4 regions of the Rossellomorea sp. KS-H15a genome follow, and region 2 is predicted to be linked to each of the others. Evidence: riboswitches for the same ligand, from Rfam matches in the RefSeq annotation. Region 2 holds a riboswitch; each other region holds the start of a gene.

Region 1 (8,284 bases), 720 kb from region 2:
GGGGCAGTCAAATCCGTTCATACGTCTTCCACCCTTACTCTATGGTCAAAGACCACAGAACCAACACAGAATCAGGGAACGTACAAGGCGTCATGGACGGCGACATCGATCCATTCATCAACGCCTACCTGCGATCCAAAATAAAGTAATATTAGATAATAAGCTGACCTCGTCAACCACTGGCGGGGTCTGTTTTTTTGAGGGACGGACCTCTAAACAGCACAATAAAGCAGCTGTTTCGCCCCCCGTGAAGGTCCGTCCCTCAAACCTCACCTCATTAATGCTTTAACACGTTATTGAACTGTTATTTACACCTTTATGCGCCCATGCTATACTCTCAAAGGTTGATACAGAAGGGTCTGATGAAGATATCACCCTCTATATCATCTTCTTCATCACAGGTTTATGAAAACAGAAGTGCTGCTTTTTTTTGGATGTATATGTATACTTCTTCACAATCAAGGGGTGCCCTTACGGAGGTCCGTCCCTCGAGGAGTGGTGCATCAAAGAAAGCGTTTGTACTCATACTATTAATACATAGGTTAAAGGAGTCGTACTGGATGGGTTTGAAGGAAAGGCGTCGTGAGCAGGTAGTTAATCCACGGAAAGAGAAGTTGTTAGAGTATTTGTTTGTAGTGTTCGGTTCAACGATTGTAGCCATAGCGTTTAATGTATTCTTACTACCGAATGAGGTCGCTTCAGGAGGAGTAAGTGGGATATCTACGATTTTGAATGGATTGTTTGACTGGAAGCCCGCATACGTTCAGTGGGCATTCAATATACCATTATTCATAGCAGGACTGATCTTCCTGGGTCTTCAATTCGGAGTCAAGACAGCCATTGGTACGGTGTTTTTACCACTAGTCGTATTCTTGACCGAAGACTGGAAACCATGGACGGAGGATCCCCTGCTTGGAGCCCTTTTCGGAGGTATCGGGGTAGGACTTGGGTTAGGGATCGTATTTCGTGGAAGGGCTTCTACGGGAGGGACGGACCTTGCCGCCCAGATCGTCAATAAGTTCACAGGTCTGTCCTTGGGAACCTGTGTTGCCCTAATAGACGGGATGATCGTCCTTTCTGCAGCCATCGTCTACGATATCGAACGTGGATTATATGCTTTGATCGGTTTATATGTAACAAGTAAAACCATCGATCTCGTCCAGGTAGGAATAAGCAGATCGAAAATGGCGCTGATCATTACCAATCGCCAGGAAGAAGTTCGTGAAGGAATTCTGAATAAAATCGACCGTGGAGTGACAAAACTATCAGCATACGGGGGTTATACGGATGACGAGCGCCCGATCCTCATGTGTGTCGTGGACCAGACAGAATTCACAAAACTGAAACAACTGGTCAAAACCATTGACCCTTCAGCATTCGTCGTAACTATGGACGCTTCAGAAGTATTGGGGGAAGGTTTCAAACGGGTTTAAACCTGGTATAATTATGTAAGAGAGGGACGGACCTGACAACTGATCCGTGACTCTGAAATATGTTTTCCTTAGGGGGATAAAAATGAAGAAAAAGCTGCTAGGTGTTCTTTTTGGCGCTTCATTGGTACTTGCAGCCTGCGGTGGTAACGACGGCGACAGTACAGAAACAAGCTCCGGCGGAATGGATCCTGAAAAAATCGTAAATAATAAGTGCTCCAGCTGTCATGGTGGGAACCTTGAAGGCGGAATGGGGCCGGCCCTTAAAAATATCGGGGCAGAACTAAGCAAAGATCAAATCCTTGAAACCATTAAGAATGGTAAAGGACAAATGCCTCCTGGACTCATCAAAGGTGATGAAGCAGAAGCGGTTGCAGAATGGTTATCGAATAAGAAGTAAAATCGGGAGAAGAATCCAATGGGTTCTTCTTTTATTTTTGCCGAGATTTGCTTAAAGTTACCCAATCGAGGCGGTTGTTTTATAGACAAGCCTTCCTCTAAATAGATATCCACAGTTTTTTCCCAATTCTTCTTTAAGTCTTTGTTACAGAACCTTTTCTCATGAAATCACGCAAATGTTATTCTCTCTAATAGCTAGAATTATAACCTAGTAACTTAATCTGATTACCATCATCTTAGCGTTTATCATGATGGTATCCTTTTATGTAAGTATGTAGTATTAGGACCAGTTAATAGGTATAAATAACTATAAAATGGTCTGAACATAGGTAAAATCGACAATAAAACAGGTAATAAATTCACATTTTTTCAGGTTCTGAAATGTAAATGTAATAATTTTTTTCCTTAACTTACTATAAAGAGATGTTATAATAATTTTCGGAAGCGTAATTCGAGGTTTTTCACCATTTTTTGTCTAACGGTGATAAAGACGACTTTGGTTACGTGCCGTGTACATATGTCGATAACAGCCAAGAGGGTAACTACATAATACAAATTAGGTGATTTGAAAATGATAGAAATGAAAGACGTCTACAAGCAGTACAGCAACGGTGTCATGGCTGCTAATGGCTTTAACGTCCACATTAAGCAAGGTGAGTTTGTGTATGTGGTTGGGCCTAGTGGTGCCGGGAAGTCTACTTTTATTAAAATGATGTACCGCGAAGAACGTCCTTCCAAAGGAGATATCGTTGTAAATGGTATCAATCTCGCAAAACTGAAAAATAGTAGAGTTCCATACTTAAGAAGAAACGTGGGGGTTGTATTCCAGGATTTCAAGCTGCTACCATCGCTGACAATCTATGAAAACATTGCCTTCGCACTTGAAGTGATAGAAGAACATCCAAAGCAGATTAAGAAAAGAGTCATGGAAGTACTGGACCTGGTAGGGTTAAAGCATAAAGCAAGAATGCTGCCGAATGAGCTTTCCGGTGGGGAACAACAACGTGTATCGATTGCTCGATCCATCGTGAATACCCCGAAGTTGGTAATCGCCGACGAACCTACAGGAAACCTTGATCCCGAAACATCATGGGATATCATGAACATATTTGAAGAAATCAGCAACCGTGGAACCACGGTGATCATGGCTACGCATAACCGGGAAATCGTGAATACAATCAAGCATCGGGTAATCGCCATTGAAAATGGCCGGATTGTCCGGGACGAACAGCGAGGTGATTACGGTTATGAAAGCTAGAACGTATGGCCGCCACCTTAGAGAAAGCTTCAAAAGCATTGGTCGTAACGGCTGGATGACATTTGCATCAGTGAGTGCCGTTACCGTGACACTACTACTTGTTGGTGTGTTCATCGTCTTAATGCTAAACATGAATAAGGTAGCAACCGATATTGAGAAAGACGTTGAAGTACGGGTCTTACTCGAAATTGGGACTGAAAAATCCCAAACCGAACAAATAGAAAAGAAGATACAAAACATAAGTGGTGTGGAATCGGTTGAGTATTCTTCCAAAGAAGAAGAACTTCAAAACCTCGTCAAGGATCTGGGAGACGATTTCAGATTGTTTGAACAAGATAACCCATTATATGATGTGTTTATCGTAAAAGCAGACAATCCAAGGGACACCGGGAAAATCGCAGGTCAAATCAGCAAATTTGATGGTGTCAATGAAGCCCTTTACGGGGAAGCGAAGATTGAAAAACTATTCAATGTACTGGAAATGAGTCGGAATGTTGGACTTGTATTGATCATCGGTCTGTTGTTCACGGCAATGTTCCTCATTTCAAATACAATCAAAATTACCATTGTCGCCCGAAGAAGGGAAATCGAGATAATGAAACTCGTGGGTGCAACCAACTGGTTTGTACGCTGGCCATTCATATTAGAAGGTTTATGGCTTGGAATTTTAGGTTCTATTATCCCGATCGCTCTTGTCTCAACAGGTTACTACTATGCCTATGGATTTATTAAACCAAAACTACAAAACAATTTTATTCAGATATTAGATTTTACCCCCTTTATCTATCAAGTAAACGGATTAATTCTATTAATGGGTTGCCTGATCGGGGCTTGGGGAAGCTTTATGTCTGTGCGTAAATTCTTAAAAGTGTAAAATTTGATAGGTTGATAGAAGCTGAAAGGAGCATGCCGCTTGAACAAGAAGTATTTCATATCATTATCTATTGCAGCAGCATTAACAATCGGAAGTCTACCAACGTTAGCAACCACTGCTAGCGCTAACTCCTCCGTGGAGGACTTGAAGAAACAGCAGGACGACGTTTCATCTAAAAAAGAAGAGATCAATGGCAAGATTAGTGAAAAAAATTCTCAAATCGACCAAACGATCAATAAACAAAAAGACCTTGAATCACAGATTGCCGAAATCAGTACGAAATTAAAAGATACAGAAACAAAGATTGCAGAAAAAACAAAAGAAATTGATGAAACAACAGCAAAGATCAATAAACTTAAAGCGGATATTGAAGAGTTAAAGAAGAAGATTGAAGAGCGAAATGAACTTCTGAAGGAACGTGCTCGTGCCATTCAGGAAAAAGGCGGCTCTGCCAATTATCTAGACGTATTACTAGGAGCGGAAAGCTTCGGAGACTTCATCAACCGTGTCACAGCAGTGAATACCATTGTAAGTGCAGACAAAAAGATCATGGACGAACAGAAACGTGATCAAGAGGAATTAGAGAAGAAGCAAGCGGAAGTGGAAAAGGAGCTTGCTGATCTAGAATCGTCTAAAGCAAACTTGGAATCGTTGAAGAAAGACCTTGATAGTCAAAAGGCTAAAAAAGCTGAATTATTTAAGCAGCTGGAAGCTCAACAGGCTTCATTAAAAGTAGAAAAAGCCGATCTTGAGAAAGAGTCCGATGAACTTTCAAAAATGGAACATCAGCTTGAAGGTGAAATCCAGGCTGAGCAAGCACGTCTGGCAGAATTAGCCCGTCAGCGTGAAATCGAACGTAAGCGCCAGGCAGAAGCGGAAGCGGCGAAGCGTGCAGCAGCACAACAGCAGGCGACAGCAAGCAGCAGCGGCGGGTCTTCATCAGCATCAGTAGCTCCTGAAGAAACAGCTCCAAGTGCCCCTGTAAGTGCAGGAGCATGGACAGCACCAGCACGTGGAACAATCACAACCAACTTTGGTTGGGATGTCTTAAATGGTGAGCGACGTTTCCACTACGGTACAGACATTGCGGCACGTGGAAGTGTTCCAATCTCTGCAGCAGCAGATGGTTATGTCATCAAGAGCCATTACAGCTCAAGCTACGGTAACGTAGTGTACATCACTCACTCTATTAACGGTCAAATGTTTACCACTGTGTATGCCCACATGTCTTCTTCATTAGTGAGCACTGGACAAGCAGTAAATAAAGGTGACAAAATCGGTTACATGGGTAACACAGGTTACTCTTTCGGACAGCATTTACACTTTGAACTATACAGAGGTTCATGGAGTGCGTCACACGCTAATGCTGTTAACCCACGTCAATATATTAACTTTTAAGTTTTAAAAGTCCCTCTTCTATTTTGAAGGGGGACTTTTTTGAGTGAAGGCGGAGGAACTCTTTCTTCCAACTACTTGTAAAGATTGTTAACTGGTAAATCAACAACTTGTTTACGAAAGACTGTTTTCATATCCTTATTTTTCTAGTATAATGGCAATATTCAAGTGATTTTTCGAAAAAGGCAAACTAATTGAAAGATTAGGACGCAAAACCACGGGTCTACCATTTTTATTAAAATAATGATCGCCGGGTTACCGAAAACAATGGAGCAATGAATACTAATTCGAATCTTTTTCTAGTATCATTCAGCCTGCCTTTTTGGTGGGCTTTTTCTCTGGGAATGTTCGTTTTTGTTGGATTTGAATCTGTACGAAGGATGATGATGTTGGAGTTAGCAGATATAAAAAGACAATTAAGAAGTTTCTGCAGAAGAAATCGCACAGCATTGAAGTACACTCATATTGGTGAGTACTCTGCGGAAGAAGTGTGTGAGATGTTTATTGAATGTGTCGGAATCGAAGAGATACAAAAGATTCTACATGACATTGACATTATCAATCAACGCGGTGGAGATACCGTCAAATACTTCATGCTCATCCTCGAAGGATTGAGAGCTGCTTAAGATTTAGATTCCTTCACAGGGTAGCATATTTTCACGTCGTATACGAAAGGATCCTTCAGAGAGGGATCCTTTTTTGCCGGGAAAAGAGCACTATCACCGTCTGTAATCATGACGGTAAGGGATACACTATGAGTAAATCACTTGCCTGAATGATGGAAATTTAAGATACTAATACATAATAGGGTATATATTTCGAACGGAGGAAACGTCATGACCGGACACTTATTCGAACATCACAAAGCTTCAAAGCTCCTTGACCCGGAACGACAAGAGCTCCTACCAGTGGATAATGTATTAAAGTTGCTTCAATTGAGGAAGGAGGATATCGTTGCCGATCTAGGCTGCGGGAATGGCTATCTAACCCTTCCGATTGCCAAAGAGGTGGAGACGAAGGTCCAGGCGGTAGACCTGCAGCAGGAGATGCTTGAGTACCTTAAACATCGTGCTGGGGAAGAAAACATAGATAATATCGTGTATGTAAAGTCGTCTCTTGAATACCTTAGCTTTAACAAAAGTACATTGGATAGGGCCGTTTCTGCCTTCGTCTTACATGAAGTGCCGGACCTGATCAAAGTCTTTCAGGATCTTCACGATATGCTGAAGGACGATGGAATCTGGTTGATTCTTGATTGGGAAGCGGTGGAATCGGAAATGGGACCTCCTTTAGAAGAACGTATACCATCTGAGGAACTTGAACGTCAGCTCAATTCAGCAGGATTCAAGACAACAGTGGGGCATCTGCATCCTTCTGTCTACTATATCGTCGTGAAAAAAAACACTTCTCTATGAAAGGTGTAGAACTGAATGGATGAAAGATGGTACACCATAGGCACCTTTACATTCCCATCTACCTGGGGAGCAATCATCGCCTCGTTCATTTTGACCTTTCTTTTCCTCTACTTCTGGAATCGAAAGGCTAGCGACTGGTATTCAAATGGAGTTTTTTACTTTTTGGTCATCTGGAAGCTGAGTGTCATTCTCGTTGATTTTCAAAATGTCATTGAACATCCCATTACGATCCTTTATTTCAATGGTGGAAGGTGGGGGTATTGGTTAGGCTTGCTGACAGTGCTTTTATTCATTTTCGTTAAAAGGGTGGGTAGGACGTCTCACCTGGTCATTGCCTGGATGAGCACAGTCGTTTTCTTTGAACTTATCTTTCATTTGCTCCAATTTGATATTCTTGCAGGGGTATCTCAATTCATCATCAACGGTGCACTGATCTTATTTTTACTGAAAAAAGAAAATGATAGCGATACTTGGGCCATCCAATTGGTGATCGTTTTCACCCTTATTCAGCTGCTATTCCAATCCATTTATGGAGGCTTTGTGTTTACCACTGTCACCTGGACGTATCTCATTGTGATGGTTTATCTTATCTTTTTCAACGGAAGGTGGAAAACGAACATTGAATAAACGAAATTTTGCTCTGGCGATCGTTGCCCTGCTGATCGGGATCTTCCTGGTGAATTTGTTTCAGGATCAACAGGAAAAAAAGGCAAAAGAAGAGGCTGACCAGTTGGCCAAAGAGTCCATGGATCTGACTGATGCCAAGCAGGGGCTCACCCAAGGGGATCGTGCACCGGACTTTACCTTGACCACTTTAGATGGTGAAGAAGTCAAGCTTTCCGACTATCAGGGAAAGAAAGTGATCCTGAATTTCTGGGCCACCTGGTGCCCGCCATGTAAAGCGGAAATGCCCCATATGGAACAGTATTACGAAAAAAACGCGAAAAAAGAAAGTGTCGAAATCCTTGCTGTCAACTTGACCTCACAGGATGATGGGGAGAAGGCAGTCCAGCAATTTGTCGACGGCTATGAACTCACTTTCCCCATTCTCATGGATGAAAAAGGGGATATCGGAGACGAGTACCGGGCATTCACGATCCCGACCACTTACATGATCGACACAAACGGCCTCATCCAGCACAAAATCGTCGGCCCCATGAACGAAGAAATGATGGGTAAAATGGTCGGAGGCATGGAATAATGGGAGGGACGGACCTTTAAGAAGACGTTTCGTTTTATACGCTATGAGGTATAAGTAACCATGACTCAAAAAGGAGGATCAAAATGTTCCACTACACAAAAGAAGTTTCAATGAATGTGAAGGATGCCGTATCAGCAGTAGAGGCAGCCTTGAAAGAAGAAAGCTTCGGGGTTCTGTGGAATCTTGACCTGGCCGCAAAGCTTCAGGATAAAGGGCTGGATTTTAACGAAGAAGTCGTTGTCCTGGAAGTATGTAATCCCCACGAAGCGAAAAAGGTGCTGGAAGAAAGCATGCTCGTCAGCTATTTCCTGC
Region 2 (8,284 bases):
AACCGGAGGAAGAAGACAAGGAAGATGAGTCTGAAGAGGACAAGAGTTTAAAACCGTCTACTCGTAAAGCGATACAAGCCTTGGTAGCGGGAACGCTTGCGATCATCGTCGGGGTTCTGATCGCACCTGCACAGCCGTACTGGGTCTTGCTTACGACCTTTATTGTTCAAATTGGTACTGAAACGGTAGGCAGAACGTATATGAAGGCTTTCCAACGATCGATTGGAACGGTGATCGGCGCCATCATCGGATTCGGAGCGGCAACCCTCGTATCCGGAAATTCACAGCTGGAGGTTGTTCTCCTGTTTGCGGTCCTGTTCCTCGCCTTTTATCTTTTCCCGGTTTCCTATACATTGATGAGCCTATTCATTACAATGCTCATCGCCTTTATGTATGACCTTCTCCTTGGTGGAATCAGCATTCAGCTGATGGGGGCACGTGTCATCGATACGATTGCAGGTGCTATTATTGCCCTGATTGTCTCAGCGTTTGTATTTCCAAAAAGAACAAAGGACAAAGTCGCCGATAGCTTTGATGATTTCTTTGGGGATCTGGAGGGGTATGTATCTTCCTATATTAACACCTTTACAGTCCCGGAAGATAAAGCGTTGACAGATCAGGCGTTTGATCTGGATCAGAAGCTTCAGGCGATCAAGGATGAGGCACAATCCCTCCTGCAAAGACCCGGATCTTTGACAAGGTCGGGAGTCGGGCGCTGGATCACTGTGGTGACGGCCATTAATTATTACGCAAAGCATCTGCTTGCTTCCTCCCATCGAAAGGTGCCGGCAACGGTTTCCGAGGAGCTCAGCAGTGCGTTTTCAGAAACGGAAGAAAAAATCTCTCAAAACATCGAGACGCTTCGGCAATTGTTAAAAGAACAGGGAAGTGCTCCCGTCATGTGGGATTTAAGCCCGGAGCGGGAAAGAATTGAAACTCAGGCTCCAAGCTGGCGTAAGTCCCAGGTGGACCTTATTCACCATTTCTACTATGTGTGGAGGATCAATCAATCGATCGTGGCACTTGGAGTGGAATTAGGGGCAGAAGTAAAGAAAGGGTAAAGCGGATTTCGCTTTCCCTTTTTTTATTTGGCCATGAGGTGTTTTTTGTCAGTAATTGTTTTATCCTGTCACAATTCGGGAAGAGCATACCATCGACATAAATGTGAGGTGGAAGAATTGACAACGAACAGTTTACTACTGACAAAAGAAGATATGACAAACCCTGAGATTGTCCCTCAATGGGTTATAGAAGAATATAAGAATTTTCATGAGGTTGTAACTGACCGCACTTTCCCTTGTTACTTCGGGATGACCGGAGAGAAAAAGGGGGAGCTTCGGTATTCCTATATCAGTCATGACAATTGGGAGCATCTTCCCCAAACGATTCAGGAGTTCATCGACTTGTTTGATGTACCCGAAGGAGAACGCTTGATCCGTCACGGTTTCTTTTTATTTGTGGAGCCTGAAAGGGAGAAGAGGTCCGTCCCTCATTACAGAGATTATTTCTGGAGGATCCTGCAGTTTCTCCATGGTGAGGATAAGGAGGATTGGCCGGAAGATTATCCAGAGGACCCTGATCACCATTTGTGGGCTTTTTCCTTTGCAGGGGAACCTTTCTTCGTGTTTGGGAATGCCCCTGCCTACAAGCAGCGAAAGACGAGGGATCTTGGGAATAGCTTAGTACTGGGATTTCAGCCAAGAAGGATTTTTGAAGGCTTGGAGGGTACCTCCAAGGGGGGAATCATGTCCAGGGAAAAAGTAAGAGAGCGGGTCGAAAAATGGGACGGCTTACCGAAGCATCCTAATATCAGTCATTATGGGGATCCCGAACACCGTGAGTGGAAGCAGTATTTTATTGGGGACGATGTGGAACCGATTGAAGGGAGATGTCCATTCCATCATAAATAATGTAAAAGAGTGCCGGGGTGTTCCCGGCACTCTTCTTTAGTAGATATCTACATTTCCACTGGACACTGAAACATCAATGGTATTTTTCCCGGAGCCTGAGACCCCTGAAATATCCCCGTCTTCTACCTTTTGATTTTTTAGAGGAAGATTGCAGGAAATATCCCCGCTGCTCGCCTGCCCCTTCAGTTTAAAGCTTGCTTTCTCCGGTAGATCAAGCTCCACTCCCCCTGAGCTGACATCGAATGTCATGTCTCCCTTTAAGGAGTCCATGGTGACCGTTAATTCCCCTGAGGATAAGTCGCCTTCAAGGGGACCTTCAAAGTTTGATAATTCTACATCCCCCGAACTGATATCCACTCTTCCATCCTTTGTAGTGAGACCGCTTGCGACCAGGTCCCCTGAAGAGCCATCATGTTCGAACACATTTGTCTCGATGTTTTTAAGCTGCATATTCCCAGATCCCATGTCAATGGACAGTTCATCGAGCTTCCATTTCTTTGAATCAGATTCTCCAGCCATCACAAAATTGCCGGCGCCAATATCGATTTCCATGCTGTTACTATATTCTTTCGGAACATAGACCGTAACGTTTGATTTGCGGTTGAATCCAATCCATTGATACCATTTATGCTTGACCGCTACGTCAATCGTTTCTCCGTTCACCGCCAATGTCATTGTCCCTTTTCCCTCTATATCGACCTGTACTTCATTCTTGTCAGTTGGTATGACTTCTGTGTCGCTGTTTTCCAAGTCCAGGTCGATATGTTTGATATTATTCGTGACTTCAATCCGTTCTCCTGACTGACTTTCTTTTGCAAACAGTGATGTATTGTCATTTAGGATGACATAGAGCGTCCCCAATGCAAGCAGTGCAATCATGACGGCAAATGCGTTTTTCATTTCAATCCCTCGCTTTGGTTTGATTTTCCAATTGATACATTTATTTTAATGCAGTGGAGAGACTACGACAATGAGCCATAGGATTATTTTTGAATGGGACCAGAGGCGTAGGGTTGCCGGAATTGAAATATCGAGGCGTGGAATCTACTACAATCGTGGATGCTTGATTTAAATAGGCAAAGGTAGGGTACAAATAGATTAGACAATGCAGATAAGGAAGTGAAATCATGGAAGGAACACCTATGCCCCCAACCTTTTACGAGCAGCCGACGCTGGAGCTTGCCAAAGCTCTGTTGGGGTGCGTGTTAGTGAAAGAAACCGAAGAAGGGATCGCTTCAGGTTATATTGTAGAAACAGAAGCCTATATGGGGCCGATCGACAGGGCCGCCCACAGTTACGGAAACAGGCGCACAAAGCGGACGGAAGTGATGTTCCATGAAGCTGGCCGCATTTATACATACGTCATGCATACTCACTGCCTCGTAAACGTAGTGAGCGGAGAAAGGGAGAAGCCTGAAGCGATCCTCATCAGAGCCGTAGAGCCTCTTCATGGACAGGAGCTTATGGAAGCGAGGCGCCCCGGTCATGTGAAGAAGAATTGGACCAATGGGCCGGGAAAGTTGACGAAGGCTCTGGGCATTACCATGGAGGATTATGGGGGGAGTTATTTACAACCGCCGCTCATGATTACAGAAGGGTATCAACCTGAAAACATTTCCGCCGGGAAACGAATTGGGATTGATAACACAGGGGAAGCCAGGGATTATCCATGGAGATTCTGGGTTAGTGGCAATCCATTTGTTTCAAGATAGTCTTTCTTTATGAATTTTCAAATAATTTATGGAAAATACACCCCATAAGTACTAGTTATGTGGTATATTTTTCTTATAAGACAAATATCTTTATAAGCTGACCATTCGACTGGGGGCTTTGAACCTAAATGATAGATGGGCGCTTACATTTAGGGGAGCCAGTAGCGCAACCGACCACATGCGAACGCGGATAATGCGTTTTTGTGTGGTTTTTTTGTGGGTAAGACCAAAAACTAAAGAGAGAGTATAGGGGTCCTATGAACATCTTTACTATTTTCCAAGACGACTTTATCTACCATGATTTTCAGCCATTATATGATATGGGTGAACATCGAACCCTCTATGCTTATGAGGGTCTTTTGCGAAATAAGTATAATGAAAATCCCGAAAGTGTATTTCAATCGGCCATGAAGGCCAATATCTTGTACAAACTGGATACGTTGTCCATTTCAAAGGCACTTGAAAGTTTTTCGGAAAACGGGATCGGGGACTGTAAACTGTTTCTCAATATTTATATCACCACGATTTTGCACCCGAGCTTTCACACCTATTTTTCCGATCTTATGGACCGCCATTCTGACATGAAGGGCCGTCTTGTGCTTGAAATTAATGAGTCCAGTGCGGAAGAGCTTTGGCAGAATCCGTTGTTGAAAGAGTCTTTGAAGGAACTGAAGCAATATGGTGTCTGGTATGCGATTGATGATTTCGGGCAGGGGACGTCTTCCATCAAGAAATCCATTGAATATGAACCGGAAATCATCAAGCTTGACCGCTATTTCGCCATGAATTTGGCACAGGATGAAAAGAAACAGCGGTTCCTCTCTTTTTTCAGCCAATTCTACGGAAGTGATACGTTGATTGTGTTAGAGGGGATCGAAACAAAACAGGATATGCAGGTGGCAAGGGAAATCGGGATAACGATTGGACAGGGCTTTTATTTAGGAAAGCCGAGCCGGTTATTGGCTTAGAAGGTGAGAGTGACTCTGACATAGCGGGGTCACTCTTTTTGTTACCGAATTGTCAGATTTGAAATAAAATTGAAAAATTTTAACATTTCTATTAAACTGAGGAAAAAGAGAATAAAAGGGGATTCAATATATGAAATATCTCAAGTTTCCAATCAGGTTCATCTTTTATTATATTCTCGGTCTAATTGGGATCCTGGCCGTGAGTATTGCCCCGGAAGTGTTCAAGGAAAGAGGGCTGTATAATGTTGTTGGCTACTTGGAGGAGTTCATCAAGTTCATCTTTGTTTTCATGGATGGGGCCAATTGGAGTTATTCATATAAAGGGATTACCGTCAATTTCCTCGATATGCTTTGGGGACCATACCTGTATTCACTGCAGATTATTGGGGGAGCATTGGGCATAGGGCTTGGTATTGCCTTTATTCTTACCGTTTTCACCGTCTTTTTACCCCGACCGATCACATCGGTTCTTAAGAAAGCATTGAATCTCTTGGAGACGGTGCCTGATTTAATGTTTGCGTTCATGCTCCAGTTGATGATTGTCTATGTATTTAAATATTTCGGTGTGGAACTGATGAATTTTACCGAGTTCGGGGAGGAGAAGATCTTTCTTGCCCCGATGATTACGCTGTCGATCATCCCGATGATCTCTTTTTTCCGGATCCTCATTTTCATTATGGAAGAAGAGTTATTGAAGCCTCACATTGAATTTGCCCAGAGTAAGGGGATGTCGAAAGGGCGGATCCTCTTTTCACATGTTTTGAAAAATATCTCACCAAGTCTTTTCTATCATGGAAAGCTGATCATTTGGGGGATGCTATCGAGTTTATTCATCATTGAAACCATTTTTAACATGAGAGGAATCACCTATTATATCATACAGGATTTCAGGCCGATGGTCATTGCGATCTCATTGATTATGATCTACACCCCTTTTTTCATCGTGTACCAAGGTGTTTACCTGTGGATCAATCATGAGAGCAGTGAGGATCACGCGAAATATAAACGGGATAAAACGAAATGGACTGAATGGAAGATATGGGGCTTTCTATCGACCATACGCAGGCTGTGGTGGCAGCATATGCATAATGGCAAATTCGCCACCGGGTTCACGGTGATATTTGGTTTGATCGCGGTCAGCTTCCTTTATTCAACATTGAAAGAAGAGCCCATCAAACAAATTCAATTTATGAAAAATGATGAGGGACGGATCATCAGTGCCCCTCCTCATAAACCATTTGGGGACATGATTCTGGGATCGGATTTCTTCGGTTACAGTATTCTCGATCAGCTTATTGTGGGGGCGAAGTATACCCTGTTGTTTGCTTTAATTGTTGCTTCCCTGCGGGTGGTCGGGGGATTCTATCTTGGTATCGCCTATCATTTCCACTTGAAAGAAAGCAGGAAGAACTGGCTTGACCGCATGGTGGATTCGATTCACTTTCTTCCTTTAAGTCTTATCGCTTATCTCTTATTAAGACCGGTCCTTTGGGGGTTGCCTGTGTTGGGGTGGGATCACTCGATCTTTGAAAGATTGGTGTTCGAAGCCGTTGTCTTAACGATCCTTGTGCTGCCGTTGACCACTGTGTTAATCGGGAATGAACTGAAATTAATAGGGAAGCAGGATTTTGTCCTGTCTGCGAAGCTCCTTGGTGGAAGCAACAAGCACCTGCTTTGGACGCATCTCTTCCCTCACCTGGCTCCAAGGCTGTTTATTATATGGGGACAGCAATTCATCCAGACGCTTCTTATCCTTGTGCATCTCGGATTATTTCATCTATTCCTGGGAGGGACGATCATAACAGGCGGACTGGTTCCGGATCCCCCAAAGTCAGGAACATTTGAATGGTCGGGACTGATCAGTTCCACGAAGAATTCCCTTATGACAGGCAAGTACTGGATTGTCATTGCACCACTCGTTGCCTTCATGATCGCGATCATCGCCATGCAGCTGATTGTTCAGGGCGTGAAGGAAATCCAGCAGACGAAAGTCGGGGTGCTGGTGAACGATAAACCAATCAAGACGAAACGCAAAACTGTTAAAAAGAAAACGAACCGTCCGGCGGTGGAAGACTTCCAACTTGTCCGCCAGCAAACCTTTAAAGGATAAGGAGGAGACGAAAGGTGAGCAGAAAAAGCCCTAAACTTCCATTGACTGATCAGGAGAGGTCAGCCCTCCGTAAAGCAAAGATACGACTTGGGGATCTGAATGAATGTTCTCCTGAACTTCTCCGTGAGAAACTGAACATCACGATGGAAAGATCCCGTTACTTAGTCGGCATGTCTATATTTCAACAGATCCCTTCTATTGGACCCAATATGGCCCACAATGTTGTAGAGGATCTTGGATTTTATACCTTTGAAGAAATCAAGGGAGAGAAGGGGGAAGATCTTATCATCGACTTAGAGAAGAAGTACGGTGTTTGGATGGACCCATGCGTGGAAGACTCACTCAGATGTGTCGTCCACCACGCCAATCACCCTGAAAGCAGCAAGAACTGGTGGGACTTCACAACACAAAGAAAAACATATCGCCAAACCCACGGCTACCCTAAAGACCGTCCCACCAAAGCCTGGGATCAATAGGTCCGTTCCTCCTGAATTCCAAGCCAGGAAGCGTATTTACGCTTCCCGGCTTTCTTTTTTGCTGATTTTTGAGGGGACCTCCATTCGTATATCCTCCTTAAAATGGACATCCTAAAGAAAAAGGAGTGATGCCATATGAGAACCCTTGTTATCTGTTTACTTATGACTTTTTCCATACAGATGTCCGTTTCAGCAAGAAACATCCTTCCTCTTCCGGCACATCAGAATGAACTTGCGATTGTGATCGATGATTTAGGAAACGACATGAAAGGGACGGAGGAAATTCTGAGCCTTCCCGTCACGTTGACGATTGCGGTCATGCCTTTTCTCCCAACGACCAAGGCAGATGCGGAAAAAGCCCATAAAAATGGACATGAGGTCATCGTCCACCTACCCATGGAACCGATGTCAGGGAAAGCGAGCTGGCTCGGACCGGGGGCCATCACGACCTCCCTATCCGATGAAGAAATCAGGAAGAGAGTGGAGCAAGCCCTGGAAGAGGTTCCTTATGCAGTAGGAGTCAATCATCATATGGGCTCGAAGGCCACCGCTGATGAGCGGGTCATGAGGATTGTCCTCGGCATATGCAAGGAAAGGGGGTTATTTTATCTGGATAGTAAAACAACAGGAAAGAGTGTCATTCCGAAGCTTGCAAAGGAAATGGGCGTCCCATACCTAGAAAACGAATTATTCTTTGATGATATCTACACCATTCAACACATCGGGAAGCAGGCGAGACTCCTTTCAAAGGCATTGGATCGTGATGATGCAACCATCGCGATCGGGCATGTGGGGGTTACAGGCATGAAGGTTGCCACCATGTTAAAAGAATTTCTTCCCCTTTATGAGAAAAAAGCGTCGATCGTACCACTATCCGACCTCATACCGGAATATCATTTGATTGATGAGAGCATGCCTTGATGGTGTGCTTTTTCACAAATATTAGTAAAAATTCGGTTAACTTGATGCTTAATTTTTTGAGGAAAGGAAACTCTCCTTTATAATCAGTATGTAAGAAGGAGATGATTCGAAATGGATTATGCAATCGTGACAGGAGCAACAAGGGGATTAGGGGAGTCCGTCGCCAGGCTCTTTATTGAAAAAGGCA
Region 3 (8,284 bases), 420 kb from region 2:
TCTCCAATAAAAATCCTTGTTTTCCGGAAAACGGAGCACCTCGTCACCACGCTCCGCCACCATCACAGGGTTTTTAGAGGTCCGTCCCTCAACCGAGACCTCATACCCCCGATCCCGATAGTATGTCATCCCATCCACATACCAGGTGGCAAACGGACCGGTTCCCAATGAAAATCCCATATAAGCAGAAATCACCCGTGGGATGTCGGTGTTTTCGATCAGTCCGACCGGCTTACCTGGACCATATGAGTATAAAAAGACGTCTTCACCAGTGTGGCCGTGGGTGGTGAAGCCAAGATTTGCCCGCTCCGCCATCAGTTTCACCATCTCATTTTCAAGATCGTCTACGCTCTTTGCGGCTTCCATCGTGTCAAACTCCTTCTTGCTCAATTCACCCAGCCCATAGCTTGAAAGAACCTCTTTTAAATTCGAACGATTCTTCTTCATCTGGGAGGTCGCTCCCTTGACGGTAAGCCTGGCTTTCTTCAAAGGTTTGATGAATCGATCGGCTGGCAGACTTTTATAATCACCGTTCGTCCCGTGATTCCCAAGTGTCAGTCCGCTGTTTCCGTGATCGGTCACGGCCACAACCATGGTGTTCCCATCCTTCCGGGCAAAATCAAGGGCTTCACTGACTGCATCGTCAAAGCTCAATACTTCACTGATCATGCCGACAGGATCGTTCTTGTGAGCGGCCCAGTCCACCTTGCTGCCTTCGACCATGAGGAAGAATCCCTTTTTACTTTGAGAAAGCCTTTCAATGGCTGCACGGGTCATCTCTGCAAGGGAAGGCTCATCGGGATTCAGATGAGGACGGTCCAGTTCATAAGAGATATCCTCATCAGCAAACACCCCCCATAGCTTTGGTGAGATCGCACCCCTTAGAAGTCCGTCCCTCTTCCGAACCAACTCATAGCCTGAAGAATGGATCAATTTAAAGAGGTTTTCTCCGTCTTCACGGCTGACCTGCTTTGTTTTCAGCATGCCGTCATCGTCTTTGGTGGGCTTCTTGGTTTGCGGCTTTAGCCATGCTCCGCCTCCGCCCAGAACGACATCCAGTCCTTGGTACACCTGCTGTTCACCGATATCACCGAATTCATCCCGGTTCAAGACATGGGACGTGAACGCAGCGGGGGTGGCGTGCTGGATGGGGGAGGTGGAGACGATACCGGTCTTGTAGCCGGACAGCTTGGCGCCTTCGAGGACGGTCAGAACGGGCCGTCTTTCGGGATTCATTCCTATATAATCGGCTTTCGTCTTCACCCCTGTCGCCATGGCGGAACCTGCTGCAGCGGAATCGGTGATGGCGGACTGGGCGGAATAGGTCCGGACACCGCCTCTGAGAATGGTATCGAGCTTGAGGTCCGTCCCTCGATACCAGCGGGACAGGGTGAGGATGTCGGAGTTGGTGCCGTCCATGATCATGAGGATGACGTTTTTGTGGGGTGGGGTGGCGGCGGTTGTAGAGGGGGCGGGTATGGTGAGGGTTAGGAGTGATAGGAGGATGGTTAGCTGTTTGATTGTTTTCATGGTGGATTCGGGCTCCTTTTCATTTAATGTGGGTATAGTATTTGTTGGTGGGGGAGGAGTATGTATAGGAAAGGGGGTTTTCGCGATCTTTTTATCTGTTGTACAATGAAAATAAAAAGGTTTGTGGAAAGACGTGTTTAAAAAGAATAGTATCTTAATTTTTACACTGATGGTGGTTGTGACCATTTTGGTAGTTTCGCACACTTCCTTTGAGGCAGTAACATTACTAGGGGTAGTGTTTGTAATCTTTATGTTTCCTGGCATTAGGGGGATAATTTCCAAAGATAACTTCCGTAAAGTCAAAGCAGCCATATATACCTCCATCTGTTTTACCATTGGGTTATTCATTTTTTACTTTGTCGTGTCTCTTTTTAGAGGGAATGCTTATATGGTTGAGGGTGATTATCTCCTATCTATGGTAGTGGTGTTTTTACTTAGTCTGCTCGGAAACTTTGTGTATGGTTTGCCTGCTTCGTTGGTGGCGGAGGGCATTTCCATGAAGGTTTTGAGGAATCGCAGGTGGGTGTCGGGACTTATACATATTGGATTTGGAGCGTTGACCTACTTTATTTATCCTGGAATCTCATTGCCTGCAGTATGCTGTTCGGTCATATTCTTTCTTTGGGATGAAAGAATGAAAATGGATGATGGAAGTTGAAAAAAACCAAGAATGCAGAGGCATTCTTGGTTTTTTGTCATTTTATTTCCGTTCCAAAATCCCCAACAATAAATTCTCGAGGATCGTTGGACGATCGAATTTCTTCAAATCCCTGAGTTTCACTTTATCCCAATCAAGGGCTGTGATGAATGCAGCATCTTTTTGAAGGGCCGGGATCTCGTCAGGATAGACGATATAGTATTCCCCTGCTTTTACTCCGGATTTGATTTGCTGCTGTCCGCCCACTGTAAGTCCGGTTTCGACTTTTCGTTTTTCGACGGTTCCTTTTGGTGTTAAAATCCAAATGTATTTGTATTCCCCATCTTTTTCAACAGCCGTCATTGGGACCACAAATGCGCCCTTTACTTCATCCGTGATGATGGATAGGAAGACATGGTGTCCTGGAAGCAGTTCGTTTTTTGTGTCCTGCAGTTTGATTTCTACAGGGTACAGACTGTCGGTTTGGATGTGAGGATCGTTCTTTGGCAAGGTTGCTACCCGGGTAACGATTCCTTTTTGGGTCTTTTTCTCAACATCCGATTGAACGGTTGCGCTCATGTTTTCATCGACTTTGACGATTTCTTTTTCCGTCAGTTCGGTTGTGACGACGGTGGACTGCGATGCGATCGTGATCAATGGATTGTCGATCGCATGGGAAAGGTCCTTAATGGTTCCGTCCACGCTGCTTTGGACGGTCAGGGTCGTTTCGTATGATTCGATATCCTTGATTTGGCGCTCAAGATTGTCGATTTGGCTTTCAAGGCGATCGATTTCCAATTCTTTTGCGGCAATCTCTTTTTTCAGATCATATTCCGATTGAAGGGCACTGGCGTCGATCGGTATTTCTTTATCATCCGTTGAGCCTGATGGAAGGGATGATTCCAGTCGCTTCAGGTCGGAAATATTATCTTCGATGCTGTCGATCTCGTCTTCGAGCTGATCAGCTTCTGATTCCAGTACGCTCTTTTGCTGAGATTGATCGGTTACTTCGTATTCATAGAGGGGAGTTCCCGATTTGATCTGATCCCCTTCCTTGACGAGGAATTTTTTGAAGGAACCGAATTCATCGTTAAAATAGATGTAGTTTTCTTCTTCGGAAGCGACGACTCCTGCTTTCGGCATTTCTTTGGCGAGAGACCCTTTGTTGACGGGTTCCCATTCGGCGACGCGGACCTCCCGGTCGACTTTACTGTCCGCTTTTTCAATGAGATAGGTATTGGCACCTATAAAAAGGAGCGACACAGTGAGGGTGGTGTATATTATGGTTCGTTTATGCATGATTGTTCACAGCCTTTAAATAGTTAGATTAGAGTGGATAAATCCAGGAATGCCAGAAATGCAGTAGCAGCCCAGAATAGTAGATTTGTTAATAAAATCACGAGCCAGATGAGCCAGTTTTTTTGCTGGGTGAGTCTCTTGACTCCTTTATATTGAATATAGAAAACCCATATCTTAAAGAGGGAGAAACAGCCCAGGAAATAGATGACCCATGGTTTAGCGGTTATGTATTGAGCGATGACTCCGAGTGATAGAGGCGATGAGAACCAATCAAGTGAAAGGAAAATGGATAAAGGAATGTACGTTAGTCTTTCAATTAATAAAATGATAAGAACTAGGCTTTGCGTGATGACGAGCTTGCGATATTCCCCTTCGTCTGAAATCGTCCAGAAAATCAGGGCTGGTACAAACAGGATCACCGCCGCATATAATATTCCAGAAATGATTCTACCTAATAAAAATAAGAACTTTTCCATCTCGAATGTGAAAGGTGAAAGTTTCGTCAGTTCCTTTGATAGAGGATCCATTCCGATTCCAAAGGAAGATATGAGGCCAAAGACAAGGGCAGACAATAGGAAAACAAGGAATATCTTTTGTTTATATCCTCTTAATACTTCCGTTTCTTTCAATTGATAAAAGAAGTAGGATGGTTGTCTTAATCCCCGGATGAGTTTAACTTCTTTATGCATATATGGTTGCCTCCAACTAGTTTAGATTACTTCTCTTATTCTATCGAAAAACCCCGAAACTTTCCATAAATTGTAGAATGAAAGTTTATAAAATTAAAAAAGCGCCTCAGGACGCTTTTACATGTTGTACGTTAAAAATGTTGTGCCCGCTATAAGCGCGACAGTAAAAACAAATAAACCTATGTACATCCACATTTTTCGAGCTTTCTTTTTCACTACTATTTCTTCGGGTGTCAAAAACGACAAAATAATCCCTCCTTGGTTTGGTAGCTGGCTGGCATGTAATAGCCCCTTTAGCTTTGCGTCATCACCTTTCGATGATTTTGCCACTTTTCAAGACCATACCACTATTATATCGACAAGAGGGTAGAGTAGTTGAATAGGTATATAGTCATTTTTTAAGATAATTCTCAATAAATTTTATCTTCCATTTAGTGGTTTTTTCTGGTAATATAGCATAAAATTGATGTTTGAAAAACCGTCTAATAGTGTAATAAAGTGATATAAACTGTTTAATGATGTAGGAGGTTGTCATTTTGAAAGGAAATGTGAACGGCGATCAGCATATTCTGAACGTGATCCAAAAAGCGTTCGACAAAGGTCAACAAGGAAACATGGACACCAACACAATGATTCACTGGCTCAAACAAGAACTCCAATCAGGATACACCATAGATGCAAACCAAAAAGCGCTCTAGACCCCCAACCCGGGAATCTAGGCGCTTTTTTTGGTGGAGGGACCTGTCTCAACATATAGAGGGACGGACCTCGCTTTTATGAGGAGATGGGAGCGGAAATCCCGGTATAACAGGGTTTAAGTTGCGGATAGTGAGGTCCGTCCCTCCCACAGGATTCTACCAGCCCTTCATCGTCTGATAAAAGTGGTTGACGTGTGCGATGAATTTTTCTTTGCGCTTGTCTGTGAAGTAGGAGAGGGATGACAGGGTTCGCTTGAATTTGGGATGCTCCCCGAGGGTTTTCAGGATTTCTTTTGTTTCTTCGTCTTCAAAGGTTTCTCTCAGAATCATGGGATCGTGACTCTGTCCAAGGCTGTCGCTTTCCTCGCCATACATGATCCGGTTCATTTCATGGGTCGGGATTTTATAGACTTCCTTAAAGGTAAGCAGCATCTTGTAAGGGATGTCCCTTGCACCAGTTTCATAGTTTGATAGTGCGCCCTGACTGATATTCAGGCGAAGGGCGGCTTCTCTCTGGGTAAGCTCCAATACATCATTGCCGTAATGCTGTAATTCTACATGTAGCTCCATTGTTTTCACCGACTATCCCTTTTTTCTTCAAGATAAAGCTTTTATGTAGAGGTATTAGGAAATTACACGTTTTGAAATCGTTATTTTGATTACGATTCGAGATAATTTGGAAAAGGTATACAAAATTACAGTAAAACGTATTAAAATGTAAATATAATTGTAATTTTGTCGAATTGGGGGAAAAGGTGGAGATGGAATGGGGGAACAACCAAGAGGGAGAGTGGCCAATCTTTCAACGAGGGGCGAAAAGAGAGTCATCACATGGATCCAGATGAAACCGGAGTCGAATCTGATATTCAGTACGAAACATCTTGGAAAACAGCGAGTCATCTACTACACACATAACAGCATCACCAACCTTGACGGCCACAGAAGAGAGAGATAGAAGGAGGGACGGACCTCTCTACCCATTTCGTTCACAGAGTTTCGTGAATGAATGGAGGTCCGTCCCTCAATAAAAAAGAGGATTTTACGTATTTGTGTCGAATAGGTTTAGTGTAAGAATATGAGATTTAAGAGAAGGAGTGATGATATGGTTCGAACGCCTCGGAATTGGAGTCCGGGAACGACTTATCATGTGACGGCGAGGGGGAACCGTAAGCAGGATCTGTTTCATGATGATGAAGACCGCAGGAAGTATATAACGTATTTGCAGGAAACGAAAGAAAAGTACCCATTCACCACCCACGCCTACTGTTTGATGTCCAACCACATCCATCTGCTGCTTGAAACCCACGAAGTTCCACTTGAGAGATTCATCCGTATCCTCCATACCCGCTACGCCGTTTATTTCAACAAGAAATATGATTATGTCGGTCATGTGTTCCAAGGGCGGTATGGATCGACCAAGATTGATACGCCATCGTATTTCATTAAAGCGAGCAGGTATATCCACCACAATCCTGTTGAAGCGAAACTCACCATCCACCCCGAGACATACCCCTGGAGCAGTTATCCTTTTTACATCCATTCCATTGATAACCCCTTGCTTTCCAAGGAACGCACGCTCAATTATTTTCCCGCACCACAAATAAGTCGATATAAGGAATATGTAGAGAAAGAAGTACAACACGAAGAACCATATGAAAACCCAATTAAAAAATGAAAAAAGTAAAATATTTTTGGAAAAATATAGAGGGTTTTGAATATTGGTGTCGAAATTCATAAACAGTAGGACAAAATTCCTATTCTGAGGAGGAGGAAAGTATGAGTAAAGAATTTCTTTTAATATTGGAGGATTTTCACGTTTCCAAGAGAATCGTCAAGAAAACAAGAAAACATTTAGTCGTTTTTCAAGGGCAGCATTATTACAATAAATTGGTCGTGGTGAATCGTCCGCCGGGATTTTCTCATGCGCTTGAGAGCATCATGTACTCGGATAAGATTCTTGAAACAGTCGGGTTCACGACATTGTTTGCCGTTCCCGTCGACCGGAGCCACTCCATCCCGTTCAAATTCGTCCGGATAGGCGACAACACACCAAAGGATTGCAAGATCGTACTCGAAAAGCGGGAGGGAACAGAGCAACTGAATATCTTGCCCCTATACCCTGTAGACGGCCCGATCACCAGCGAAGACAAGCAGGATATCCTATCCTACTTAAGCCTGAAATCCGATGACGGAACCGTCACCTATCTTATGAACAATCCCCAGGTATTCAAAGGAAAAGGAAAAAAACAAGAAGAGTAAAGGAGGAATGAGGCGAACCTGAACAGGTACGTCTTTTTTTGAGGGACGGACCTCCACTAGCCCTCCTGTCATAATCCTTCAAAAACCCTTTACCACGCTACCAAACTACCTCTCTAAGTTTCTAAAATCACCGTTTTTTTCGTTGACCTCTTATGAATCAGACCATACAATAATAGTAGTTATTAGTATTTTTAGAATTTTCACGTAAGGTGCGAATGCCACTTGAATAAGACAGATCATACTCGTATCGGAAAGAACGCCATGCTCCTTCTCCTGTTAGACAGGGAAGAGGAAGAGTGGAACCGTCATTTCAATGAGCTGAATTGGAGTTACTGCACCGGTAAGATCGGATCGATGGACAGCCAGAAAATCGTGGCCGCGATAGAAACAGCGGCGAAGCGGAGTGACCTGGTCCGGGAAGATCTGTACCGGGAGATGCATGCTTTGTATCACGCGATCATGGAAGCACTGACAGGGGTCACCCGCGGTCAGACCCAATTGGGAGAGATCCTGCGGACGGTGGGCTTGCGCTTCTCCGTTGTGAGAGGGACTCCGTATGAAAGTGAAGAGGAAGGCGAATGGATTGCCGTCGCGTTATATGGAACGATTGGTGCGCCCATTAAGGGGTTGGAGCACGAAACGATCGGACTTGGAATCAATCACATTTAAATAATGAGAGCCTAGAGATATTAGTTGAAAGGAGGCTCGACCAAAGGCAGAAGTCTGTCTTTGGTCGAGCCTCCTTTTTGTGTGGGAACGTGAGCCAAGAGGTCCGTCCCTCATCAAGTTAAAGCGTTAAAGAGAAAATACGAGGAATAACAGCAAATAACAATGGGAATGAACCGAAAATAGCATGTTTTCTGAGGTCCGTCCCTAAATAGAAGGAGTGAACCAACATGGTAGAGTTGACGGGTTGTAGTTTGAGTTTGGATGAGGCGAAGAGGGTCATTTATGGGAAGGAGCCTGTGGAGCTTTCGCCGCTGAGTATGGAGCGGGTGAGGAAGAGTCGCGAGGCAGTTGAGAGGATTGTGAAGGAGAAGCGCGTGGTGTATGGGATCAACACGGGCTTTGGGAAGTTCAGTGATGTGTTGATCGATGCGGATGATGTGGAGGAGCTCCAGTTGAACCTGATTCATTCCCATGCGTGCGGAGTGGGGGATCCGTTTCCGGAG
Region 4 (8,284 bases), 870 kb from region 2:
GCCTTGACCAGCTGATGGGGGAGTTTGTTTACGAACCCTACCGTATCTGTCAGAAGAAATTCCTTTTTGTCCGGTAAGGTGATGTTTCTGACCGATGTTTCCAGGGTCGCAAATAACATATCCTTCTCGAATACCTGCTTGTTCTCATTCGGATGGAAGGTTTCGACAAATGCATTCATGGTCGTCGATTTACCCGCATTCGTGTACCCGACCAGGGAAACGACGGGGATTTCACTCTTTTTACGCTGTTTCCGCTGCGTGGTTCTCAGGTCGACCAGTGAATCCAGTTCTTTATTCAAGGCCGTTATTTTTTCTTCGATCCGGCGGCGGTCAAGCTCTAGCTTCGTTTCACCGGCTCCACGGTTGGCAAGTCCCGACCCGCCACCTTGACGGCCCAGTGATTCCCTGCGTCCAACCAGACGGGGAAGCATGTATTGCAGCTGTGCCACCTCGACTTGCAACTGAGCTTCACGGGTTTTCGCCCGTTCTGCAAAGATATCGAGAATCAGCATCGTTCTGTCCATCACCCGGACATCAAGCTTTTCTTCGAGGACCCGGATCTGAGAAGGCGCAAGTTCATCGTTTGTAATCAGAACATCCGCTTCCCACTCTTCTATGAGCGGCAGCAGTTCGTCAATCTTCCCTTTTCCGATATAATGCACATGATTCGGCCGGGGCAGGTTCTGAGTCAGTTCCCCCACGACATCGATTTGCCTGGCATCGGCCAATCCTTTCAACTCTAACATCGAATACTCAAAGTCATTGTTTTTATCCTTCGTATTAACGCCTATGGCGATCGCTTTTAATCTTTCTTCCATTACATAGTCACTTCCTGTTTGTTTATTTTGGTCATATGGTGCAGAAAAAAACACAGGCCTCCGCCTGTGCTTTTTGTAAATGGATTTGAATATACCAATGGCGCAAGAAGAAGACCGCATTTTCCCCCTGCATGTTTTTCAATAAAAAAACACACTATAGCGCCTCTCGGTACGTATTCAATTCTATTTTTAAGAGAGTGCCATGCGCACTCCCTTCACCTTCATTTCACGTTAAATGAAGAATTCCTTTAAAAATAGTCAGACCAATCCCATTTACCCTGCACACAGGCAGAGCCTTTGAACATATTCAATTAAGCGTTCAAATTGCGGATACGTAGTCTGATCAAAATCAAAAGGAAAACCTCCATTTCTCATAAGTTACCCCCATTCTACCACACCCCGTGATGGATGGGAAGATATGGTTTGAGGGACGGACCTCCAAAACCATTAATTATGGATCCTCCAATGGATATTTTGAGGTCCGTCCCTCACCACGTTACCCGACTAAAGAAAAGAACCCCCAATCCTTCACCTTTTCCGATGAATTCACAACCGGATCGGGGGAAATTGGAGGTCCGTCCCTCAAGCTTACAGGATATCTTTGAAGTCCCGCGCCTGTAGGTCGAGGCGTCGGGCTGCACGGCCGATTTCTTTGAAGGCCAGGACGGCGTGTTCGTTGAGGCCCTGGTTGTTTGAAATGCCTGATTGTGACCGGATTGTTCCTTCATTGATTTTTTTGATTTCGCCTGTGATTCCTTCCACATGGGCGTTCACTTCCTGAATGGAATCCTGGACCCTTGTGGCAAGCTTTCTCACTTCACCTGCTACCACATTGAATCCTCTTCCATGTTCTCCGGCACGTGCCGCTTCAATGGCGGCATTCAGTGCAAGAAGATTGGTTTGAGTCGCAATCTCCCTGATCGTCTTGACAATATTCCCGATCGAATGTGCCTGCAGAGTAAGAGACTCCAAGGTTTTCATATTTTCATTTGAGTCCTCGACCAGTTTCCCGGTGGCAATAGCCGCTTCTTCACTTCTTGTTATCCCCTGCTCAGCTTTTTCACTTAGCTCTTCAGACATCTTCTGTAATTCAGAGGCAACCTTTCCAATCGTTGTTTCCCGTTCTGTAATATCCGTCGCGATCTTTACAACACCTTCAAGTTTTCCTTCTTCACTATATACCGGTGTATATGTAGCCTCCAACCAAAGAAGTTTCCCGGTCTTCGTGACCCGCTGAATTTTCTCCTGAAAGCTTTTCCCATTCCTTAAATCCCGCCACAACTTCTTATAATCCAGACTGCCGGCAAACTCCGTTGTACAAAATGTCTGATGGTGCATCCCAATCATTTCTTCTATATCATATTCCATCGTCCTTGCAAAATTCCCATTCACCCAGAGCACATTTCCGTTCCCATCGAATTCTATCATAGCAAGCGATTCTTCAATGGCTGCAAGTATAGCAGACTCCTTAAATACTTGAGTACTATTTCTTGATTTGGTTTTCAGCACTTCGCAACACTTCCTCTTTCTCAAAAAAATTAGTAGAGACAAAACAAATATGTACCAAAGAGATAGTAGTCGTTTTATGGAGGCTCTCCGCTTGGCAATGTGCTGGCCGGTTGCGCCACTCGCTCCTATTCACAAACAGCGCCCATTTCACCAGTGAATGATCTTCGCTTCCAACTCATATATTTGTAAGACTATCCTACTAGTTAGACCTCCATTTAACAACTATTATCCTCTGAATTTTATAAATTCTCTTCCGTTATTCAAACAAAAAAAGACCCCCACCCCACATACAACCTTTGATGCAAAGGCTGCCGTAAGATTGGAGGTCCGTCCCTCATATTATTCTGTACCCTTTCTCCACTCTTCTTCCTCGATCAACATTTTACCCGGCCAAGTGTAAGCCATGATGCCTCCGTCTGCTGTGATGTCTTCACCTGTCACGTAGGAGCTGTCGTCCGATGCGAGGAACAGGGCCACCGTCGCCATTTCTTCCGGTCTTCCCAAACGGCCCATCGGTGTGATCCACTTATTGGCCTCCCTGAATTCCTCACCCATCTTTTCCTGTTTGCTCCCGACGAGATCGTCAATCAGTGGGGTCTCGATTGTTCCGGGTGAGAGGGAATTCACTCGGATGCCATGTCTCGCATAATCAATGGCCATGGCTTTCGTAAAGTTGATGATTCCACCCTTTGCCGCATTGTAGCCAGACCGGTCCAGATCTGCCGCATGGCCGGACATGGACGCCGTATTGATAATGGATCCGCCATTTTCAAGCATAAGTGGGATTAGATACTTGCTGCATAAAAAAGTCCCTCGCAAATCGACTGCGATGATCCGATCAAATAGTTCCACAGGATATTCATGCACCTTACCACCCTGTTCATCGACCCCGGCGTTGTTAAAGAGGACATCGATCACACCAAATTTCTCCTTTATCTTTTCAGCAAGCGACGTGACACTTTCCTCACTGGAAACATCGAGATGGAATGCTTCTGCCTTTCCACCATCGCTTCTGATCCCATCGACTGTCTTATTCATTTCCTTTTCATTAATATCTGCACAAACCACCGTCGCACCTTCACGGGCGAACACTTTGGCAGTCGCTGCCCCGATCCCAGTGGCAGCTCCTGTAATCACCGCGACCTTATCTTCTAGCCTTCTCATAAAGTAATACCTCCTTGAAATATCTCATGGATAGTATTTTCCCCTTATGTGAAATAGTAAACATAGAGAGGGACGGACCTCCACAGGGCCTGTTTCATCTTCGAATGAAAGGCATTTGGAGGTCCGTCCCTATTAAAAGAACTTAGATTAACATCCCAAAGTACTGCAAACGGCGTTTTTCAACACAGATACCAGATTGCTGTTTGGAGCCAAGATCGATACCAACAACCAAGCAACAAGTAATAATACGGCAATCAGAAAGGTGACAAGTCCTAAAGACATCTAAAATCCCCCCTTTCTTTTTATAACTCTAGTAAGTGAGCTCTCTTACAAGGTTATTCTATGAAAAAATGATAGAGTTGGACCGGCAATTATAATAGAAAAGAAAAAAAGGGCCATACCCCCGTCTTAACAAAACCTTCACAAATAATGGGTATTTCGTGTGATTGAGAACACTTTCACATGGGTATACACTATACTGGAATGAACATTCATTCCGCATTACCGTTATGAAAGGCTGAATTGGTATGTCAATGGCATTAAATAAGCGGGACAGCATTGTAGCGAGTTCACTGGCTCTATTTGCAGAACGGGGTTATGACGCCACGACGATTCCCATGATTGCCTCGTCCGCAGGCGTGGGAGCAGGAACGATCTATCGCTATTTTGAAAATAAAGAAGTCCTTGGGAATACGATTTTTCAAGAATATGTGAAAATTTTTACTGAAACAGTGGAAAATGATTTCCCGTATGAGAAGTCGATACGGAATCAATTTCATCATATTTTCCAATCGATGATTCAATTTACAAAAGAACAGAGCCAGGCGCTCTACTTCATCAGGACACACAGCAGCGCCCACTTCCTCAACGAGGAAAGTCACACATGCTTCGAAGAACTGTTGAATCTATTTAAATGCTTCTTCGATTCTGGAAAAGAGAAGAAGATCATCAAGAATCTGCCTTCCACGGCTTTGATCGCCATCCTTTATGGTGCCTTTCTCGAACTTCAGCGACTTGTCCGGATCGGAGAATTGGAGCCTGATACCTCTATGCTTACTGATGTAGAGGAAAGTATGTGGGACGCTGTACGATTACATATGTGAGAAGCGATTCGTTTCTCATATCTCAAGCGGAATGAACGTTCATTCCGCAACAACCAAACTTTAATACGAGGTGAAGGAACCATGACACAACAATCTCAATACCCACAACCGAAAACGTATGGACCACTCGGGAATTTGCCCGTAATCGATAAAGAAAAGCCCCTTCAATCATTTATGAAGCTTTCCAGGGAGCTGGGACCCATCTATCAGTTCCAGTTTCCCGGCAGAATGAGCACCTTTGTTTCCAGTGCGTCCCTTGCAAAAGAAATATGCGACGAAACCCGTTTTGATAAAAAAGTCGGACCGGCCCTGCAAAAAGTGAGAGCCTTCGGTGGAGACGGACTTTTCACCAGTGAAACGACAGAGATGAATTGGAAGAAGGCGCATAATATCCTGCTGCCAAGTTTCAGCCAGCAGGCCATGAAAGGATACCACTCAAAGATGGTGGATCTCGCCACCCAGCTCATCCAAAAATGGGCACGTCTTAACCCTGCAGATGAAATCGACGTCCCCGAGGATATGACCCGTCTGACCCTGGATACCATCGGCCTCTGTGGTTTCAATTACCGTTTTAACAGCTTCTACCGGGAAACCTCCCATCCCTTTGTCGATAGTATGGTCCGGGCTCTGGATGAAGCGATGAACCAATCACAGCGCCTCGGTCTTCAAGATAAACTGATGATCAAATCGAAGAAACAATTCAGGGAAGACATCGAGTACATGTTCTCACTTGTCGACGAATTGATTGCCGACCGCAAGGCAACCGGGGATCAAGGGGAAGAAGATCTTCTCTCCTATATGTTGAAAGGAACAGATCCCGAAACAGGCGAGGCGCTCAGTGACGAGAACATCCGCTTTCAAATCATTACCTTCTTGATTGCAGGTCATGAAACCACAAGTGGACTCCTCTCCTTCGCCCTTTACTACCTGATGAACAACCGGGAAAAATTGAAAAAGGCTCAGGAGGAAGTCGATCGTGTGGTGGGAGATTCCATTCCTGACTATAAGCAAGTGAAACAGTTGAAGTATGTCCGCATGGTCTTGAATGAAACGCTGAGACTGTGGCCGACCGCCCCTGCATTTTCTGTATATGCCAAAGACGACACAACTCTTGGCGGCCAATATGATGTCAAAAAAGATGATGTGTTCACACTCGTAATCCCTGAATTACATCGGGATTCATCCGTATGGGGAGATGACGTGGAAGCCTTCATTCCTGAACGATTCGAGGACCCGTCTTCCATTCCCTATCACGCATACAAACCGTTCGGTAATGGACAGCGTGCCTGCATCGGACAGCAGTTCGCCCTTCATGAAGCGACACTGGTGCTCGGAATGGTCTTGCAGCATTTTGACCTGATCGATCATCAAGACTATCAACTGGATGTCAAAGAGACGCTGACTCTCAAGCCTGATGGATTGACGATGCGGGTTTTACCCCGTAAGCCTGCTATGGCATTCTCCATCGCTTCCTCCGAAGAAGCTACACCGGAAAAAGCGGCTACATCTGTCCAGGTAGAATCATCCCACGGCACGCCCTTGCTCGTCCTCTATGGCTCAAACATGGGAACGGCGGAAGGAATTGCCCGGGATCTGGGGGAAACAGGCCGTCAACAAGGATTCCGGACAGAGATCGCTACATTGGATGAGTACAGTGATGGACTCCCAACAGAAGGAGCGGTCATCATGGTTTCTGCTTCCTACAACGGAAACCCTCCTGACAACGCAGGTCAATTCATTTCCATGCTGAAAGAAAGTCGGCCTGATGACTTTGAAGGGGTTCATTACGCAGTGTTCGGATGTGGTGACCATAACTGGGCGACTACGTATCAGAGGATCCCTAACTTCATAGATGAACAGCTTTTTGAAAAAGGCGGACACCGCATCGCAGAAATCGGGCACGGTGATGCAAGCGATGACTTTGAAGGGGATTATGAAAAATGGGCAGACTCCCTTTGGCCGAATCTGGCTGACGAATTGAACATCGAACTGCATCAGAACGATGGATCTAATAGCTCCATTACAATGAATTATGTCAGTGACGTGAGCGACACACCACTGGCACGCACGCACCATGCCTTTACCGCAGTGGTAAATGAGAATAGAGAGTTACACCACGCAGAAAGCGGCAGGAGCACGAGACATATCACCCTCACGCTGCCAGAAGGTGTTACCTATCAGGAAGGCGACCATATCGGGGTTCTTCCGCAAAATCCGGCGTCTCTTGTCGAGCGAGTGCTCAGTCGATTCAACCTGAACGGGCAGGACTTCGTTACCTTGACGGGCGATTCTGGTAAAGCGGCGCACCTCCCTACAGAGAAGCCTGTAAAACTTTATGAATTACTGGCCAATTATGTAGAGTTCCAAGAACCCGCTACCCGTTCTCAAATCAGGACCCTGGCTGCTCATACCGTCTGCCCTCCTCACGTCGTTGAGCTCGAGGAACTGTTGAAGGATGAAACGTATAAAGAAGCGGTATTAAGTAAACGTATAACGATGCTCGACCTGGTGGAGAAGTACATGGCATGTGAAATACCGTTTGAAAGTTTCCTTGCACTTCTTCCATCATTGAAGGCACGCTATTATTCGATTTCAAGCTCACCTTTATACAAAAACGGAGAAGCAACCATCACCGTCAGCGTCGTCCGTGGAGAGGCCTGGAGCGGGCATGGTGTATACAAAGGAATCGCATCCAACTATCTTGCAGAGCGATCCCAAGGGGACAAAGTCGCCTGCTTTATCTCTACACCGCAATCGAACTTCCAGCTGCCAGAGGATGCGGAAACCCCGATTGTCATGATCGGACCAGGAACGGGAATCGCTCCATTCAGAGGATTCATCCAGGCACGCAGCGTTCTTAAGGAGCAAGGAAGATCACTCGGTGTGGCCCATCTCTACTTCGGTTGCCGCAATCCTGAGCACGACTACCTGTATCAGAGCGAATTGGAACGAGCGGAACAAGAAGGGATTGTCACCCTTCATACGGCATTCTCAAGATGCCCGGGTCAAGAAAAAGCATACGTCCAGCACCGACTTGCAGAAAATGCAGAGGAAATCCTGCCATTATTGAAAGAAGGCGGACGACTATACATCTGTGGGGACGGAAGCAAGATGGCTCCGGATGTTGAAAAGACATTAGTAGAAAGCTATATGCGTCTCTATCAAACATCGAAAGAAGAAGCTGATAAATGGCTGAGATCATTGGAAGAGGATGGTCGATACGCGAAGGATGTTTGGGCAGGGGCATGATGTAAGAGAAGCGAATCCTTATTGGGTTCGCTTTTTTTTTTGGTGATAGATTTGGACATTTCTAACATACTTTGTGAGTGTTTGGCAAACTTAAAAAAGGGAGTTTCCCATTGGAAGCTCCCTCTCCTATCATTTCCCCCCTGTAAACGAAATCCCCTTAATAAAGTACCGATTAAAGAATGCATACAACAACAGAACAGGAAGTGTAAACACCATCGATGCTGCCATGATGTAATTCCAATAGCTGACATACTGTCCTTTGAAGGTGTTCAACCCTAACGGCAACGTATACATTTCAGTATCTGTCATAACAATCAATGGAGTCATGAAGTTGTTCCAAAAGCCCATAAAGACAAAGATCGCCTGGGCAGCCAGGGCCGGTTTTGCCAATGGCAATACCACTTTAAAGAAGATACCGAAGCGGCTGAGACCATCGATTTG

The links. A riboswitch is a leader RNA that binds a small molecule or an ion and turns the genes downstream of it on or off. The one in region 2 is predicted to bind cyclic di-GMP.
Region 1: another riboswitch for cyclic di-GMP. It lies ahead of M1J35_RS00115 (hypothetical protein); the one in region 2 lies ahead of M1J35_RS03780 (EAL domain-containing protein).
Region 3: another riboswitch for cyclic di-GMP. It lies ahead of M1J35_RS01515 (hypothetical protein); the one in region 2 lies ahead of M1J35_RS03780 (EAL domain-containing protein).
Region 4: another riboswitch for cyclic di-GMP. It lies ahead of M1J35_RS22755 (methyl-accepting chemotaxis protein); the one in region 2 lies ahead of M1J35_RS03780 (EAL domain-containing protein).

What each region holds. Positions count from the first base shown of each region.
Region 1 is NZ_CP096886.1:22,166-30,449, reverse strand. It holds one part of gene prfB (peptide chain release factor 2) at 1-149, shown strand, start outside; gene M1J35_RS00140 (YitT family protein) at 561-1,433, shown strand; gene cccB (cytochrome c551) at 1,516-1,830, shown strand; gene ftsE (cell division ATP-binding protein FtsE) at 2,401-3,087, shown strand; gene ftsX (permease-like cell division protein FtsX) at 3,077-3,961, shown strand; gene M1J35_RS00120 (murein hydrolase activator EnvC family protein) at 4,001-5,359, shown strand; cyclic di-GMP riboswitch class I at 5,531-5,619, shown strand; gene M1J35_RS00115 (hypothetical protein) at 5,737-5,982, shown strand; gene M1J35_RS00110 (class I SAM-dependent methyltransferase) at 6,193-6,771, shown strand; gene M1J35_RS00105 (hypothetical protein) at 6,787-7,398, shown strand; gene M1J35_RS00100 (redoxin domain-containing protein) at 7,391-7,972, shown strand; gene M1J35_RS00095 (DUF302 domain-containing protein) at 8,056-8,284, shown strand, end outside.
Region 2 is NZ_CP096886.1:746,105-754,388, forward strand. It holds gene M1J35_RS03760 (FUSC family protein) at 1-1,061, shown strand, start outside; gene M1J35_RS03765 (YqcI/YcgG family protein) at 1,215-1,910, shown strand; gene M1J35_RS03770 (DUF4097 domain-containing protein) at 1,947-2,810, opposite strand; gene M1J35_RS03775 (DNA-3-methyladenine glycosylase) at 3,038-3,622, shown strand; cyclic di-GMP riboswitch class II at 3,727-3,807, shown strand; gene M1J35_RS03780 (EAL domain-containing protein) at 3,880-4,590, shown strand; gene M1J35_RS03785 (ABC transporter permease subunit) at 4,721-6,700, shown strand; gene M1J35_RS03790 (helix-hairpin-helix domain-containing protein) at 6,715-7,176, shown strand; gene M1J35_RS03795 (divergent polysaccharide deacetylase family protein) at 7,339-8,097, shown strand; gene M1J35_RS03800 ((S)-benzoin forming benzil reductase) at 8,209-8,284, shown strand, end outside.
Region 3 is NZ_CP096886.1:330,682-338,965, reverse strand. It holds gene M1J35_RS01530 (alkaline phosphatase) at 1-1,530, opposite strand, end outside; gene M1J35_RS01525 (hypothetical protein) at 1,946-2,188, shown strand; gene M1J35_RS01520 (efflux RND transporter periplasmic adaptor subunit) at 2,231-3,466, opposite strand; gene M1J35_RS01515 (hypothetical protein) at 3,490-4,155, opposite strand; cyclic di-GMP riboswitch class I at 4,418-4,493, opposite strand; gene M1J35_RS01510 (hypothetical protein) at 4,692-4,853, shown strand; gene M1J35_RS01505 (helix-turn-helix domain-containing protein) at 5,010-5,423, opposite strand; gene M1J35_RS01500 (hypothetical protein) at 5,620-5,808, shown strand; gene M1J35_RS01495 (transposase) at 5,956-6,528, shown strand; gene M1J35_RS01490 (hypothetical protein) at 6,630-7,112, shown strand; gene hutP (histidine utilization transcription antiterminator HutP) at 7,335-7,781, shown strand; gene hutH (histidine ammonia-lyase) at 8,009-8,284, shown strand, end outside.
Region 4 is NZ_CP096886.1:1,615,486-1,623,769, reverse strand. It holds gene hflX (GTPase HflX) at 1-818, opposite strand, end outside; gene M1J35_RS22755 (methyl-accepting chemotaxis protein) at 1,407-2,327, opposite strand; cyclic di-GMP riboswitch class II at 2,423-2,508, opposite strand; gene M1J35_RS08330 (SDR family oxidoreductase) at 2,667-3,491, opposite strand; gene M1J35_RS22690 (hypothetical protein) at 3,639-3,773, opposite strand; gene M1J35_RS08325 (TetR/AcrR family transcriptional regulator) at 4,019-4,594, shown strand; gene M1J35_RS08320 (bifunctional cytochrome P450/NADPH--P450 reductase) at 4,676-7,843, shown strand; gene M1J35_RS08315 (carbohydrate ABC transporter permease) at 7,973-8,284, opposite strand, start outside.